DNA from 3 places in the Thermus brockianus genome. Region 1 is predicted to be linked to each of the others. Evidence: riboswitches for the same ligand, from Rfam matches in the RefSeq annotation. Region 1 holds a riboswitch; each other region holds the start of a gene.
The links. Region 1 has a riboswitch for cobalamin ahead of A0O31_RS10065 (ABC transporter substrate-binding protein). Riboswitches for the same ligand answer to the same signal wherever they lie in the genome.

Region 1 (3,419 bases):
GGGCGTTCAGCACCCGGCCCAGGAGGAGAAGGGGCGGCAGGGCGAGGAGAAGGAAGAGGGTTAGCGCCTTCACCGAGGGCCACCCCAAAAAGGCCAGGTTCCCCAGGGTATAGGCGAAGACCGCCCGCACCCGGTCGGCGTCCTGGAGCATGAGGTAGGTGGTGAGCCCCGTGAGGACGCTCCCCACCACCACCCCCGCCAAGACCAGCTCCCCGGTCCGCGCCACCCCGCCGGCCAGGACCAGGGTGAGGAGGGTGGCGAAGACGGCCCCCAGGAAGCCGAAAAGGGTAGCGGAGAGGGGAAGGCCCTGGAAGACGGCGTGCTGGGCGAAGGCGGGGGAAAGCCCCCCAAGGAGGACGGCCAAGAGGGTCACGCCAAAGGCCGCTCCCGAGGCCGCCCCCATCAGGTAAGGGTCGGCCAAGGGGTTGCGGAATAGCCCCTGGAAGGCGGCCCCCGCCACCCCCAAGGCCGCCCCCACCAGCATCCCCCCGAGGACCCGGGGGAGGCGGAGCTCGGTGACGATGGGGTTAGCCTCGAGGCCCAAAAGGGCGCGCACCACCTCCCCTGGGGGCACCACCACCGCCCCCAGGGCGAGCCCTAGCACCAAGGCCAAGGCCAAGAGGCCGAGGAGCCAGGCGAAGACCAGGCTCCGCCGGAGGGCCAGGGGCAGGGAAAGGGTCATGGCCTAACGCCCGTGGAAGCAGTCCACGAGGAGCCGCAGGCCCTGGGCCACGCGGGGGCCGGGGCGGGAAAGGAGGTTATCCTCGCCGCCGGTAAAGACGCAAATCCTTCCCGCCTGCACCGCCCTCACCCGGCTCCAGCCGGGCCGGCTTTGGATAGTTTCTCGGGCACCCGGGTAGGTGGCCACGATGACCTCGGGGTTTTTCTCCACCACGAACTCGGGAGCGATCTTGGGGAAAAGCCCGAGCTCCTTGGGGACGATGTTCACCCCCCGGGCCTTCTGGATGAGGACCCCGATGAAGCTTTCCGGGCCCACGGTGTAGGGGGTAGGGTCAATCTCGTAATAGACCCGAGGCCGGGCCTTGGCCTTGGCCGCCCGGGCCTCCTCCCCGTAGACCTCCCGCTGGATCTGGGCCACCAACCTCTCCCCCTGGGCGGGAAGCCCTAGGAGCTGGGCCAGGGTGCGCACGGTCTTGAAGATGTCCTCGTAGGTTTCCGTGCGCACCACGAACACGGTAAGCCCCGCCCGTTCCAGGGTTTCGTAAAGCCTACCGTAGCGGGAAGCCAGGACCAGGTCCGGCTTCAGGGAGACGATGAGCTCGGGGTTCGGGTTGTAAAGCCCCCCCGCCTTGGGCAGCCGCTTCACGCCCTCCGGCCAGTCGGAGTAGTCGTCCGTGGCCACCAGGCGGTCGCAGGCCCCGAGGGCGCACACCGTCTCCGTCACCGAGGGCAGCATGGAAACGATGCGCTTGGGCGCGGCTTTGAGCGTGACCTGGCGCCCCAGGTCGTCCGTGAGGGTGAGGGGAAAGGCGAAGGCTAAGGCCAACAGAACCGACAAAAACGCCGCAAGCTTCTTCATGCCTACCTCCCTTAAGGCCGCTAGGGCCAGGGGCACCGGGCCCGGGGGAGGTAGGGCAACGCCCCTGCCTGAAGCGGCAGGGGCGGGAAAAGCCAAGCAAGCCCCCAACGCTCCCCCATCCGCGTGAGGTGCCCGCCTTGGGGCAAGGCGGGCGGCCCTGGCAGGTATTCGGGCTTCCGGCCTGCGAAGCGAACCGCGTAGCTTGGCCGGTTACCGTTGCGGGACAGCGCCGGACTTGCACCGGACTTCCCCACTTTAAGCCTGGACTACGCGCCCAGGCACCAGGGCAACGGACCTGGCTTTGAGGCCCTAGCGGGCCTTGCCCTTAGGCTAAGGCGCTTGGGCCGGATTGACAAGGGCTTGACAGAGGACGGGGAGGATGGTTTACTTAGTCCCGAGAACGAACTAAAGGAGGCAAGGGTGCGTAAGGGGGATGCGCAGGAAATCCGCAGGCTCAACCGCCGGGCCATCCTGGCCCACCTGAGGCGGGGCCCCCTTACCCGGGCTGACCTCTCCCGGCTCACGGGCCTGGCCAAAAGCGCCGTGAGCCGGCTTGTGGACGAACTCCTTAAGGAAGGGCTCTTGGAAGAGGGGACGCTCACCTCACCTCCCTTGGGCCGTCCGGGCACCCTCCTGCACCTCCGTCCAGGGGCCCGCTTCGCCCTAGGCGCCGAAATTGGGGTGGAGGGGACGGTACTCCTCGCCTTGGACTGGCGGGGAGAGGTCCTTTGGGCCAGGGAGTGGGCCCACCCCAAGGAGGCGGGGCCGGAAGAGCGCTTTGCCCGGCTCCTCCAGGAAGCCCTGCCCCAGGCCCATGGGGCCTTGGGCCTCGGCTTCACCCTGCCCGGGGTGGTGGTGGGGAACAAGCTCCTCTACGCCCCTAACCTGGGCTGGCGGGATCTGGACCTGAACCCCTACCTGGCCTCCTTCCCCCTACCCGCCCTGGCGGAGAACGACGCCAAAGCCTCGGCCCTCTCCGAGGTCTTCTTCCACGGGGAAGAGAACCTGGCCTACCTGGTGCTAAGCACCGGCCTCGGCGTGGGGGTGGTTTCGGAAGGCCGCCTCCTGAGGGGCACAAACGGGGCTGCGGGGGAGGTGGGCCACTGGCTCGGCCCCGAGGAACGCCCTTGCGCCTGCGGGCGCAAGGGGTGTTTGGAAACCGAGCTCGGCCTCGGAGCCCTCTTGCGCCACCACCGGGCCCTTGGGGGCGAGGCGGAGGGCCTCGAGGCCCTCTTGGCCAAGGCCCAAGCGGGAAACCCCTCGGCCCAAGCCGCCTTAGCCCACCTGGGCGAACACCTAGGGAAGTTCTTGGCCAACCTGGCCGTGGCCTACGACCCCGCTCGGGTGGTGGTGGGGGGGAAGGCGGCGGAGCTATTCCCTTTCCTGGAAGCCCCCTTGCGCCGCGCCCTGGCGGAGCACGCTTTTTTGGAAACCCACCGCGCCCTACCGGTCCAGCCCTCCTCCTACGGGCACCTGGCGGCGGCGGTGGGTGGGGCGAGCCTCTTCTTGGCGCGCTTCTTTGAGCTAGGCGGCCTGTGGGCGGAAAGCCCACGTCGCAATGGAGGTAGGTATGAGGAAGTGGCTTTGGGTACTCGGCATGGCCTTGGGGCTTAGCGCCCTGGCCCAGACGGGCAAGCTGGAGATCTTCTCCTGGTGGGCGGGGGACGAGGGGCCGGCCCTCGAGGCCCTCATCCGGCTCTACAAGCAGAAGTACCCGGGCGTGGAGGTCATCAACGCCACGGTCACCGGGGGGGCCGGGGTCAACGCCAAAGCGGTCCTGAAGACCCGGATGCTTGGGGGCGACCCCCCGGACACCTTCCAGGTCCACGCCGGCATGGAGCTCATCGGCACCTGGGTGGTGGCCAACCGCATGGAAGAC
Region 2 (3,419 bases), on a different replicon from region 1:
GGAGGCCCAGGGCCTCCAGGAGGTAGCGGTGCCCGGGCTCCCGGGAAAGGTGGCCGGCGAAGAAATGGTCCCGTATCCCCGGCTCCAGCTTCCAGGCCAGAAGGGCCCCGGCGGTCACGGGAAACCCGTCCAGGACCAGGGGGACCCCCTGGGCGTACCCTTCCAGGTACACCCCGGCGATGGCGATGAGCTCAAGCCCCCCAAGCTCCGCCGCCACCCCCAAGGGGTCCATCCCCGGCCGCAGGCGGGCAAGGGCCCTCCCCACCGCCTCCCGTTTCCGCCTCAGGCCCTCCTCCCCTACCCCTGTCCCCCGGCCCACCACCCGTTCGGGGGGAAGGCCGAGAAGCCCGGCGGTGAGGGCGGCGGCCGCCGTGGTGTTGCCGATGCCCATGTCCCCGGCGGCGAGGAGGGTAGCCCCCTCCGCCAGGGCCCGGCGCGCCGCCCTGCGACCGGCCTCGAGGGCCCTTTCCGCCTCCTCCCGGGTGAGGGCGGGCTCCAGCGCCAGGTTCCGGGTGCCCTCCCGCACCTTGGCCTTGAGGAGCCGCGGGTGGTCGGGGAGGTCCCCCATGACCCCCACGTCCAGCACGTAGACCTCGCAGTCCGCGGCCAGGGCGAACTGGTTGATGGCCGCCCCTCCCCGGAGGAAGTTCAGGACCATCTGCCGCGTGACCTCCTGGGGGTAGGCGGAAACCCCCTCCGCCACCACCCCGTGGTCCGCCGCCGCCACCACCACCGCCCCCCGGCCGAGCTCCGGCTTCACCCGGCCCTGGATGGCCGCCAGGCGCACCGCCACCTCCTCCAGGTACCCCAAGGAGCGGGGCGGCTTGGTGAGGTCTTCCATGCGCTTTTGGGCTTCTTCCAAAACCTCCCGCTGCATCGCCCTCACTATAGCAGGGGGCGTAGACTTTAGCCATGGAGCTTTGGCTCGTGCGCCACGGGGAAACCCTTTGGAACCGGGAGGGGAGGCTTCTCGGGTGGACGGACCTCCCCCTCACCCCCCTGGGGCGGGCCCAGGCCAGGGCCCTTAGGGGGCTCCTCCCTCCCCTACCCGCCTACAGCTCAGACCTGAGGCGGGCCCTGGAGACGGCGGCCCTGGCGGGCTTTGCGCCCAAACCCACCCGGGCCCTACGGGAAATCCACTTTGGGGCCCTGGAGGGGGCTTCCTGGGAAACCCTAGACCCCCTCCACAAGGAGGCCCTCCTCCGCTTCCAGGGCTTCCACCCCCCTGGGGGGGAAGGCCTCGAGGCCTTCCAGGAGAGGGTGTTCCGGTTCCTGGAGGGCCTGGAAGGGCCCGCCCTCCTCTTTACCCATGGGGGGGTGGTGCGGGCGGTGCTAAGAGCCCTCGGGGAGGATGGCCTGGTGCCGCCGGGAAGCGCCCTCCTGGTGGACTGGCCCAAGAGGGTCCTGAGGCGGTTAGCGCCTGCACAGGTTGACGGGGGAGGGGAAGTAGGATAAAACCTAGGGCAAGCCCCCTAACGGGGCCCGTGCGGCTGGGGTGCCCCAAGGCCCGGATGTCTTGGGGCAGCAAAGGGGGAAGACCGGTGAAAGTCCGGCGCTGTGCCGCAACGGTAACCGGCCCGCGCATCAAGCCCTTCGTCATGGTCGGAAGCCCGAATACCCGCCCCGGCGCGCGCCTCACCTGCCCCCGAGCAGGGGTGAAAGGAGGCAAGCATGCGCGAAGCCATCGGTTTCCGGTCTAAGCTTTCTGTTTTCCCCCCACCTAGAGGTGCCCCATGACGGGCCTTGATCTTTTGGCCGTGGCCCTGGGGATGCGCCACGGCGTGGATCCCGACCACCTGGCTGCCGTGGACGGGCTCTCCCGGGTGCGCCCTTCCCCCCTCAACGGCGTCTACTTCGCCCTGGGGCACGGGGGCATCGTCACCCTCCTGGCCTTCCCCGCAGCGGCCTTGCTTGAACGGGTGGACCTTGAGGCCCTCCACCTCCCCACCTTACTCCTCCTCCTGGTGGCCGGCATCAACCTCTACCGGCTCCTCCGGCCCGAGGGGAGAGCGCCCCACCGCCTTCCCCTCCTCAACCCCCTCCTCCTCGGCCTCCTCTTCGGCCTGGGGTTTGAGACGGCAAGCCAGCTCTCCGCCCTGGCCCTGGCGGCTGAGCTTTCCCCACTGCGCCTAGGGCTTTTCTTCACCTTGGGGATGCTCATGGTGGACGGGGTGGACGGGTTCCTCGCAAGCCGCCTCCAAAACCTCGCCCGGGACTCGGAGCGGGCCAGGCGGGCAAGCCAGCTCCTGGGGTTTACGGTGGTGGGCCTAGCTCTGTTTCTAGCCGCGGCGGAGCTCTGGCGAGTGGACCTCGAGGCCCTCGCCCTTCCCTTGGGCCTCGGCCTCTTCGGGTTCCTCGTTCTCCTGAGGCTTTACGCCCTGCGCCCCGCATGAGCCATCCCTACCCCCCGCCCCGCGACAAGAAGGGAAACCGCATCGGCTTCACCACGGGGGCCAACGCCGCCGCCGCCGCTAAGGCCGCTGCCCTGGCCCTCCTGGGGGAAGCCCCCAAGGCAGCGGACATCTGGCTTCCCGCCGGATGGCGCCAGTCCTTCCAGGTCTTCCGCCTGGAGCGCAAGGGGGACGGGGTCCTGGTGGGAATGATCAAGGACGCCGGGGACGACCCGGACGTGACCCACGGAGCGGAGATCCAGGCCTACGTGCGCTTTGCCAGCGAGGACCGGCTGGAAGGGGGGGAGGGTGTAGGGGTGGTGACCCGGCCTGGGCTTGGGGTGCCCGTGGGGGAACCCGCCATCAACCCCGTGCCCCGTCGGATGATCTGGGAAGCGGTGCGGGAGGTGACCACCAGGCCCCTCGCCATCACCATCGCCATCCCCGGCGGGGAGGAGCTGGCCAAGAAGACCCTAAACCCCAGGCTCGGCATCCTCGGGGGGCTATCGGTGCTGGGCACCACTGGCGTGGTGAAGCCCTACTCCACCAGCGCCTTCCGTATGAGCGTGGTCCAGGCCGTGGGCGTGGCGCGGGCCAACGGCCTCCTGGAAATCGCCGCCACCACGGGGGGCAAGAGCGAGCGCTTCGCCCAGAGGCTCCTCCCCCACCTTCCCGAGATGGCCTTCATCGAGATGGGGGACTTCGTGGGGGATGTGCTCAAGGCGGCGCGGAAGGTGGGAATAGCGGTGGTGCGCATCGTGGGGATGATTGGGAAGATCTCCAAGATGGCCGACGGCAAAACCATGACCCACGCCGCAGGGGGGGAGGTAAACCTTTCCCTCCTCCTCGGCCTCCTCAAGGGGGCGGGGGCGAGCCCCAAGGCCCTTAGGGAGGCGGAGGGAGCTGCCACCGCCCGCCGCTTCTACGAGCTCGCCCTCGAGGAGGGGCTTGACCGCTTCTTCCTGGACCTCGTGCGCCTGGCCCAGGAGAAACTCCAAGCCTACATCGGCCCAAGGCCCTTCGTGAGCG
Region 3 (3,419 bases), on a different replicon from region 1:
GATGCGAAAGATCCTTGGTGCAGCGCTCCTTCTTGCCTTGCTTGGGGCCTTCCCCAGCCGCTACCTGGTGGAGGACGCCTCTTCCCGGGCTTTTGGTCATCCACTGTCGGGGCTTAACCAAGAGGACTTGGAGGAGTTTCGCCTAGGGGACCAGGCCTTCCGCCGCATCTTCGTGCGGGAGGATGGCCTGGGCCCCCTTTTCGTTCACCAGTCGTGTGCCGGGTGCCACGTGCGGGATGGCCGGGGCAGGTTGGCCTTTAACGAGCGCAGCGAGGCCTTGGTGCGCACCCGGGCCGAGAACGGGCTTGACCCCCATCCCCGTTTTGGCCTCCAGCTCCAGGACCACGCCCTTTTGGGATCGGTTCCGGAGGGACGGGTTCGCCTCCGCTTTGAGGAGGTGGAGGGGCGGTACGAAGACGGCACCCCTTACCGTTTGCGCCGGCCGGTGGTGGAGGTTCTGGATGGGCAGGGCGCTCCCGTTCCTGGGCGGTACAGCCTTCGCCTGGCGCCGCCCGTGTTTGGCCTAGGGCTTTTGGAAGCGGTGCCGGAGTCCGTACTGGCGGGTTTGGAAGACCCCGAGGACCGGGACAGGGACGGCGTATCGGGGCGGCTTGCCCGCCTTGCGGGCGGCAAATTAGGCCGCTTTGGTTGGAAGGCGAGCGTGGCTACCTTGGAGGAGCAAAGCGCCGTGGCCTACCTGGAGGACATGGGCCTTTCCACGCCCCTTTTCCCAGGGCCGGATGGCCGGTGGGAAGTGACCAGGGAAGAGTTGGAGCGGGTGGCTTTTTATTTGCGCCACCTGGCTGTTCCGGCCCCCCGGCACCGTCCGCAGGACCTTAAGGGAAGGCAGCTCTTTCGGGCGATAGGGTGTGCCGCTTGTCACCGGGAAAGCCTGGCTGGCTTGCCCGCTTACACGGACCTCCTCCTCCACGACATGGGCCCTGGACTGGACGACGGCGTGGCTGAGGGGGTGGCGCAGCCTCAGGAATGGCGTACCCCTCCCCTGTGGGGCCTTGGGCTAACCCGCAGGGTGTTGGGCGAGGAGCTTTACCTACACGACGGTCGGGCCCGGAGCCTCGAGGAGGCCATCCTCTGGCATGGGGGAGAAGCGGAAGGGGCCAAAAGGCGTTTTCTCGCCCTGTCCAAAGAGGACCGGGAGGCCCTCCTGGATTTTTTGAAAGGGCTATAGGCCCGATGCTTGACCCCATACCCAACTTGTGGTAGTTTCCCATGCGGGGTACCCAATACCTGGGGTACCCTGGCCGCGATGCCAGGCCGACAGGTCTGGACGCCTTTGGGCGGTGGGGGAAGTCCGGTGAGAGTCCGGCGCTGTCCCGCAACGGTAACCGGCCCCCTGGCCGGAAGCCCGAGTACCCGCTTCGCGGCCCTACCCCGTAGCCCTCGAGGCAAGGGTGAAGGTGGTGATGCGCATGGGACCTTGACCTAAACCCTTCCCCCAAAACCCGCAAGGACGGGTGTACGGCTCATCTAAGGAGCCAACGGCCCTAGGCTTTTGTCCGGTTTATGAGGAGGTGTTCGTGCGGGAAACCCGCATGGTATACCCGGTGTTCCCGGGAGAAACCAACCACTACGGGACCCTTTTTGGCGGCACGGTTATGGCCTGGATGGATCAGGCGGCTTTCGTGGCCGCCACCCGCCATGCCCGGCGTAAGGTGGTCACCGTGCACGCGGATGCCGTGGACTTCAAGCATCCCGTGCCCCTGGGCTCCATCGTGGAGCTGGTGGCCCGGGTGGTGGAGGTGGGGCGCACCTCCATGCGCGTGGCGGTGGAGCTTTGGGTGGAGCCCTTGGAAGGAGAACGGTACCTGGCTGCCCAAGGCGGTTTTGTGCTGGTAGCGTTGGACGCGTCGGGCCGGCCCACGCCGGTGCCACCTTTGGAGGGATGATGCTCACCGAGCCCAGGTTGCACTACCGCCCTTATGAGTATCCGGGGCTATTGCGTTTTCGTGACGCTATCCGCCATAGCTACTGGGTGCATACGGAGTATAGCTACACCGCCGACGTTCAAGACTACGCCCTGGTGGAGGAGAAGGAGCGCTCCATGGTGCGGCGGGCCCTTCTCGCCATCGCCCAGGTGGAGCTTGCGGTGAAGCTCTTTTGGGCCCGCCTCTACGAGGTCTTCCCCAAACCCGAGATAGCGGAGGTGGGCATGACCTTCGCCGAGAGCGAGGTGCGCCACGCCAACGCCTACGCCCACCTTTTGGACCTTCTCAGCCTAGAGGGCCTCTTTGCGAAAGCCTTGGAGGAAGAAACCCCCCTAAAAGAGCGAAGCCAGGCCCTTGCCCAGGTGCTCAGCCGGTGGCGGGAGGGCACGTTGCGCGCCCATGTTCAGGCCCTTCTCCTCTTTTCTGCTTTTACCGAACACATCTCCCTGTTTTCCCAGTTCTACGCCCTCATGGCGCTAAACCGCCGGGCGGGGCGTTTTAAGGGTATCTCCAACGCGATAGAGGCCACGAGCAAGGAGGAGAACATCCATGGCCTCTTTGGGGTGGAGCTCCTGCGCATCCTCCGGGAGGAGGAGCCCCAGCTCTTCGCGGAGGGCTTCGCCGAGGAGGTGCTCGCCTTTGCCCAAAGGCTTTACCAGGGGGAGGAAGCCCTTGTGGACTGGATCTTCGCCGCGGGCGACCTCGAGGCGGTATCCCGGGACGAGGTGGTGGAGTTCCTGAAGGGGCGGTACAACGAGGTCCTGTCCCTCTATGGCCTGCCCCAGCCCTTTTCCGTGAACCCCGAGCGCCTACGGGACACGGAGTGGTTTTCCTTGGAGCTTCTTGCCGACAAAGAGGTGGACTTCTTCAACAAGCGGAGCGTGGCTTACGCCCGCAGGCTAAAAAGCTACGAACCGGACGAGCTTTTCTGAGAGGAGGGGTGCATGATTCGTACGGAAACGGAATACCGGCCCTGGTACTGGGCCAACGAGTGGACCCGGCTCTACATGCCCCGCGGCTATCTCTTGCCCGGGGTGGGCGTGGAGGAGCGGGTGCGCCAGATTGCCCTTCGGGCCGAGGCACTTACCAAGATCCCGGGTTTTGCCGAGAAGTTTGAGCGCTACGTGGCCTACGGCTGGTACTCCTTGGCCACCCCCATCTGGGCCAACTACGGCCTCAAGCGGGGCCTCCCCATCTCCTGCTACGGCACCTACGTGGAGGACGACACTGCTTCCATTCTGCAGGCGGTGGCGGAGATTGGGATGATGAGCAAGCAAGGGGGGGGCACCTCGGTCTACTTGGGGACGCTACGGCCCAGGGGGGCACCTATCCGGGACAACGGGGAGAGCAACGGTTCCTACGCCTTTGCCAGCCTCTTTGACCGGGTGATTGAAGTTTTCAACCAAGGCTCCACCCGTCGTGGCCAGTGCGCCGCTTACCTGCCCATAGAGCACCCCGATTTCTGGGAGTGGA

Region 2: another riboswitch for cobalamin. It lies ahead of A0O31_RS12530 (HoxN/HupN/NixA family nickel/cobalt transporter); the one in region 1 lies ahead of A0O31_RS10065 (ABC transporter substrate-binding protein).
Region 3: another riboswitch for cobalamin. It lies ahead of A0O31_RS11515 (acyl-CoA thioesterase); the one in region 1 lies ahead of A0O31_RS10065 (ABC transporter substrate-binding protein).

The regions. Positions count from the first base shown of each region.
Region 1 covers NZ_CP016312.1:1,871,527-1,874,945, reverse strand. Annotated here, with positions in the region: gene A0O31_RS10070 (FecCD family ABC transporter permease) at 1-682, opposite strand, end outside; gene A0O31_RS10065 (ABC transporter substrate-binding protein) at 686-1,540, opposite strand; cobalamin riboswitch at 1,683-1,841, opposite strand; gene A0O31_RS10060 (ROK family transcriptional regulator) at 1,961-3,154, shown strand; gene A0O31_RS10055 (ABC transporter substrate-binding protein) at 3,111-3,419, shown strand, end outside.
Region 2 covers NZ_CP016313.1:339,305-342,723, forward strand. Annotated here, with positions in the region: gene cobT (nicotinate-nucleotide--dimethylbenzimidazole phosphoribosyltransferase) at 1-877, opposite strand, end outside; gene A0O31_RS12525 (histidine phosphatase family protein) at 913-1,455, shown strand; cobalamin riboswitch at 1,490-1,628, shown strand; gene A0O31_RS12530 (HoxN/HupN/NixA family nickel/cobalt transporter) at 1,734-2,393, shown strand; gene A0O31_RS10955 (cobalt-precorrin-5B (C(1))-methyltransferase) at 2,390-3,419, shown strand, end outside.
Region 3 covers NZ_CP016313.1:113,522-116,940, forward strand. Annotated here, with positions in the region: gene A0O31_RS11510 (di-heme oxidoredictase family protein) at 2-1,189, shown strand; adenosylcobalamin (AdoCbl) riboswitch at 1,284-1,424, shown strand; gene A0O31_RS11515 (acyl-CoA thioesterase) at 1,554-1,907, shown strand; gene A0O31_RS11520 (ribonucleotide-diphosphate reductase subunit beta) at 1,907-2,878, shown strand; gene A0O31_RS11525 (ribonucleoside-diphosphate reductase subunit alpha) at 2,891-3,419, shown strand, end outside.